2 regions of the Peribacillus sp. TH27 genome follow, and region 2 is predicted to be linked to the other one. Evidence: predicted binding sites of a transcription regulator. Region 2 holds the regulator's gene; the other holds the start of a gene.
What was found. Region 2 encodes LexA, which represses DNA repair genes until DNA is damaged. Its sites were predicted from a motif close to CGAACATATGTTCG; they were not measured.
Positions count from the first base shown of each region.

Region 1: the regulator LexA is predicted to act here: its motif matches at 2,046-2,059, upstream of recA (recombinase RecA).

Region 1 covers NZ_JAEKEV010000002.1:1,221,449-1,224,666, forward strand. Annotated here, with positions in the region: gene rny (ribonuclease Y) at 1-494, opposite strand, end outside; gene recA (recombinase RecA) at 860-1,900, opposite strand; gene JFU24_RS07265 (competence/damage-inducible protein A) at 2,248-3,218, opposite strand, start outside.
Region 2 covers NZ_JAEKEV010000002.1:1,034,244-1,037,461, forward strand. Annotated here, with positions in the region: gene JFU24_RS06285 (YneB family resolvase-like protein) at 1-478, opposite strand, end outside; gene yneA (cell division suppressor protein YneA) at 498-809, opposite strand; gene lexA (transcriptional repressor LexA) at 965-1,588, shown strand; gene JFU24_RS06300 (hypothetical protein) at 2,397-2,684, shown strand; gene JFU24_RS06305 (esterase/lipase family protein) at 2,943-3,218, opposite strand, start outside.

The DNA.
Region 1 (3,218 bases), 190 kb from region 2:
TCGTTTTCCATTCGGTCTATAATGATTGCTTTAGCTTCTTCACGAGTTAAGCCGGAAACACGTTCAAGCTCTGTTTGCTGCTTACGAACCATCTCGTCCACTTTGCTTTCCATCTCTTCAATATGCTGTTGTCTTTGGTTTAGAGAATCCTCTTTTTTCTCCAAAAGGCTTTCACGTTTGTCTAACGTTTCATCCTTCCGGTCAAGATTCTCTTCTCTTTGCAATAACCGATTTTCTTGTTTTTGTAATTCGCTTCTTCTTTCACGAGATTCTCGATCAGAATCAGAGCGAACTTTATGAATTTCATCTTTTGCTTCCAACAAGGCTTCTTTCTTAAGAGCATCCGCTTCACGTTTTGCATCCTCAAGGATTTGTTCTGCAGAGCCCTTTGCCCCTGCTATTTTACTCTCAAATTTTGATTTGTGAATAAAATAACCAACAACTGCACCGACGATTAGGCCAAGCAAAGTGAAGATGATTGTCATGGGTTCCATCGTTTCACCTCCCCTTGCTATGAACTTTTTACATAAAATGTTGAACTGTCGGCAAGTACATTGCACATAAATTCAATATACAGCACTTAATTTTCAAAATTTTAGTTTGAAAAATTGTAAAATATACATATTAATTGTATAGTTGAGAATTTTTATTGTCAAGCGTTTGTCCCTTATGTATCAATGATTATTCAAGTTTTATTAATATCAATCGCTATTCTGTACAACATTATTATGGAAAAAGACTGTAAACCTGTTTTCACGACCGATAAATTCGCTGAAAATTTTGTACTTTTTTCATTTTACTTGACTTCACAAGATATAGAAAAAGACCTAAGCAAACAAGCTTAGGTCTTTTTCTATCATTAATCAAGTAATTCAAAATGTTCCTCTTCTGTCTCTTCTGGTAGTTCATGCTCTCCATCAAGGTTATAATGATCTCTGATTTTCTGTGAAATTTCCAGAGCAATATCCTGATTTTCTTTCAAGAACATTTTCGCATTTTCCCGTCCTTGTCCGACACGCTCTTCATTGTATGAATACCAAGAGCCGCTTTTAAGGACAATATCAAGATCTGCACCCATATCAATGATTTCACCTTCCTGAGAAATCCCTTGACCATACATAATGTCGACTTCTGCTTGACGGAATGGGGGAGCTACCTTATTTTTTACGATTTTAATTTTGGTTTTATTACCGACAATTTCATTACCTTGTTTCAATTGTTCAGCACGACGTACTTCAAGGCGAACAGTTGAATAGAATTTCAATGCACGGCCACCTGGAGTCGTTTCTGGATTCCCGAACATAACCCCGATTTTTTCACGGATTTGGTTAATGAATATAGCAATGGTATTTGATTTATTAATGGCACCAGACAGCTTTCTAAGCGCCTGTGACATCATCCGGGCTTGAAGACCCATATGGGAATCTCCCATTTCACCTTCGATTTCAGCTTTTGGAACAAGAGCCGCTACGGAGTCGATAACAATGATATCTACCGCGCCGCTTCGCACTAACGCCTCAGCAATCTCAAGTGCTTGTTCACCCGTATCAGGCTGAGAAAGCAGTAACTCATCAATATTCACACCAAGTTTTTCTGAATATGCTGGATCTAAAGCATGCTCAGCATCAATGAATGCAGCCGTGCCTCCAGTCTTTTGTACTTCTGCAATTGCATGCAATGCAACAGTCGTTTTACCTGAGCTTTCAGGTCCGTATATCTCAATGACCCGGCCTCTTGGGTATCCGCCTACTCCCAATGCTACGTCCAATGCTAAAGAACCGCTTGAAATCGTTGAGATTCTTCGATCAGACTGTTCTCCAAGTTTCATAATAGAACCTTTACCAAATTGTTTTTCAATTTGTTTTAACGCCATATCTAAAGCCGCTTGACGATCACTCACTCAATTTCCTCCTCTATATTCAAATAATCGGCTGTCCGATTAAAGATGTTCTTACGTAAGCAATTATTTGAGAACAAGGTTTGTATCTTGTCTCAAAACCTATCTTTACTATATACTCTTTTTACTATTTTGCCAAGCAAAAAGTCGAACATTCATTCGTTTTTTTCTATTGGAATATTCTTTACAAAAAAGTATTTCTCCTGAAGAAAATCATCATTTTCATTCAATAACGTCTTTGAAAAAGCATTTTTATAGAATTAACTGTTTTTTCTTTTCCCTTTTTTTACATGAAAGAAACTTCTTAAATCAAACAAAAACAGAGCCTTTAAAAAGCTCTGCTTCGTCTTTTATAAGTCTCTTAATAAATAATGACAGCCGTACTTCACGCTACGAACACGGATTTGCGCCCTGCTTCCAGATAAACTCAATTCTTTAAAGTGAGTGTCTCCATCACGGTAAGAAATTCCAATGAAGACCGTACCTACTGGCTTGCCTTCTTGTTCATCAGGCCCTGCAACACCCGTAAAACTGATACCTACATCCGCATCGAACTTTTCCCGGGCATTAGAAGCCATTTCCATTGCACACTCACCACTGACTACGCCATTTTTCGAGATTGTCGCGTCACTGATGCCCAAAACATTCGACTTCGCATCATTTGTATAACTGACAATACCACCCTTGAACACTTTTCCGGCGCCTGGTATCGTTGTAAGTTGCTCTTGAAACATACCGCCGGTCAAGCTTTCCGCTGCCGCTATTGAAAGCTTTCGGACCGTTAATTCTTTAACAAGTTCTTTTATGAGCGAAGTATTATCACTTCCATAATAAAACTTGCCGACCCTGTTTAAAATTTCTTTTTCCGCTTCTAAAATAAGCTCCTCACATTTTTCTTTAGAAGAGTCTTTAGCGGTAATCCTTAACGTTACTTCCCCTTCAGCAGCCAGTGGAGCGATTGTGGGATTCGTTTGATTGACAAGAAGATCTTCAATCACTGTTTCCAGTTCAGCTTCCCCTATCCCGTAAAACCGAAGAACCTTGGAGTCGATCCGTTCATGCTTTTCAAGTTTATTCATAATCGATTCATAACCATAGCTTAAAAACATTGGTTCCATTTCACTCGGAGGACCAGGAAGCAACATATACGTGATTCCGGATTTCGCCAAGATCATCCCCGGAGCCATGCCATGATCGTTTGCCAAGACCTCGCTGCCTTCTAAGACGAGAGCCTGCTTTTTGTTGTTCTCCGTCATCGTCCGGCCGCGTTTTTCAAAGTACGCTTCAATGGATTGAAGTGCTTCATCATTAAAAACAAGTT
Region 2 (3,218 bases):
AATTACTCTGGTTTTGAAGGTTTTTTTGAGGGCGATATCCCTTTTCCACTGCTCGTAACATCCCGCGTTTAATTTTTAAATTATGTAGTTTCCTTTGATATTCTTCTACAATGCCGACTATTTGGATAACCATAGCATCTGAATCCGATAGCTCAAGTTCCCCATCATGGGAAAGTGTATAGATTTTAACGCCTTCTTTAAGAACAACATGAAACAGAGCAATTTTTGCATTTCCTCTGCCTAGTCTCGTTTCGTCTTGAATTAATAGAACTTCAGCCTCTTTAGTTTTAAATAGATCCAGCATGTCAAAAATACCATCACGGTTTAATTCGTAACCGCTTGCTTGCTCTTTTATAATAGATACTACATCCATATCCATTTTCTCAGCCAATTTGACTAATTCATCTTCCTGCCTAGCTAACGATGTTTCCTGCGACTCTTTTTCCGTACTTACTCTACAATAAATTACTGCTTTCATAATACCCTACCTTTACTACTTACTGCTGACTTGCCAAATTCTGAACAAGCTTTTCACTTTTAACCGGAATGACGATGACTTGACCAGGTTTAATTGAATCTGCACTGACTTCGTTGTGCTCTTCTATCCAACCAATGAATTCTTTTTTTGTCAAATCAGCTTCTTCATATTTTTCTGCAATCTCCCATAAGGTATCACCTTCATTTACTTCTATTGAAAGAAAATTATTTTTTTGATTTTTGTCTAATGTGCAGGAGAATAAAATTGAAAAGATAAATACTGATCCCGCTAATAGAATCGTATAAATATAATTTTTGTACAACTTTTTCATAAATATCCCTCCAAGGCGAATGTTCGTTCGTATCTTATACCCAGATTATAGTACGAACGTTTGTTTCAGTCAACAACAAAATTCGAACTTATGTTTGTATAGAAATAGGGGCCATGCTATAATAAAGCAAAGAACTTTGGAGAAGAGGTGCACATATGACTAAACTATCAAAACGGCAGCAAGATATTCTTGATTTCATTAAAGAAGAGGTTCGCCAAAAAGGGTATCCACCTTCCGTAAGAGAGATTGGCGAAGCAGTGGGACTTGCATCAAGTTCAACGGTACATGGACATTTATCTCGTTTGGAAAGTAAAGGACTAATCAGACGTGATCCTACTAAGCCGAGGGCCATTGAAATCTTAAACATAGAGGAAGCCAACACTATACCTAAGACTAATGTCGTTAACGTGCCGTTGCTTGGGAAAGTAACAGCAGGCATGCCGATAACCGCCATTGAGAACATAGAAGAATACTTCCCACTTCCCGAAAGTATGGTTCCTCATGATGATCATGTATTCATGCTCGAAATCATGGGAGAAAGTATGATTGAAGCAGGAATTCATGATGGGGATTATGTCATCGTGAAACAACAGAGCAATGCCAATAATGGAGATATCGTAGTAGCCATGACTGAAGATGATGAAGCCACGGTAAAACGATTCTTTAAGGAACCGGATTACATACGGCTTCAGCCTGAAAATTCAAATATGGAACCAATTATTTTAAGAGGTGTCACGATACTTGGAAAAGTAATAGGCCTGTATAGACAAATACACTAAAAGCGCTAACTGCGCTTTTTTTGTTTGTCTAATTTATGTCCCATATTCCATCAATATGCATATGGAAGACTATGTTTTTGTGAATTTTTTATTTTTTAGTAGAAATCGTTTTTAATAGGAGTATCTACTTTTTCTCTTTAATCTATCAAGCGATCTTTGACTTCATATTTCAGTTAACAGTACCTATGTATTAAAAAGGCAAAATACCTCGTTTCGATCTTTCAGTACGGATGAAAGTGCTTAAGGAAAGTTTTTACTCATAAAACCAAATCTTGCTCCCTACTCATTTTTTTACTGCTCTCCTACTTCTACTGTAGTTAAACGTTTAATAACTGTCCAAAAGGTGTATCGGGCAATCTTTAAATCTTTAAGAGTAAAGACGGTGAAAAAGGATGATTTATGAGATAATTGAACGTTTTGTAGGTGAACTAGCTCAAGTAAACGGGGAAAGGAAAGACTGTCCAGAAACTCACTTCCGAAAAATACTCAAGTCGGAGACGTATTGACTTTTGAAGGTATTACTATCGAGGTATCCTAGGAAGAACAATATAAATAAAGAAAAGAAATGGATGGTTTAATGGAAGAACTTTGGGATGACTTACATCAAAAAAAACTTTGAATCCACCATTATGTAATGGATTCAAAGTTTTTTATTTTGAACCATGAAAAACCCTCAAACCAAGTCAAATCAAGAGCATTTAAACATTCCTCTTAATCGGTCTAAATCTTAAGGTATAAATACTTTATTGATGGTAAAAATTAATTAAATAAACCTTCCTTTACTTTCTCGTGAAAGTGGTGTTATTATTTGGATTTCCCAACCATCCATACAAACTTTTGGGATGCAGTAATAGCCATCCCAACTATCATAATCTTGACTCAAATTTTGAAGATCATGTTTCATATCCCTCCAAAATTCATACCTACAATTGCTATAGTTCTAGGATTAATCATTTCCATTTTCATTAGCCATCGTCATCACTTTGTAGCAGGCATTTTCATGGGCTGGTTCTATGGTTACGCAAGCATAGGCAATTATGCTGCGCTCAAAACTGCCATTTTGTCATATAGAGATTCTAATCAAAATAAGGATTAAGTAAACAGCGGTTTGCAGCTTTTTCTGCAGATGCAAGTATTCTTAAACCTTATTCTCCTTTTGAATTCAAGTTTAAGCTACATAGTTAATTCCTAAAAATACACACATCGAATTGTTTTATTAACAAATTTTCCTAAGTAGAAATCTTTAAATAAAATAAAGAGAGCCTTATTGCTTCTGCATAACGCTCTTCTCCCTGTATCCCCTAAACAAGATGCCCTCTCAATAAAGAGAGGGCTATTTCCTAATTTTTTTATTCTATTTTTCAATATAGACTGAGCGAATCAAAGTACGAGTTCTTTCAGTACCATCTATATTTTTTTCTTTTACATCAATCGTTATATTATAAACACCTGATTTAGGCACTTCTGGAAAGGCACCCGAAAAATTCTCTGTATCAATTTCTTTTATTGAGCTATTTTTAGCAATTTCATTTCCATCTTCATCAATAAGATGAACAGTAAAGGTGGTGCTAGTTGACTTATATTTATTTTTCATCGGAGTCTTTATTAAGAATTTTGCATCCTTTTGTTT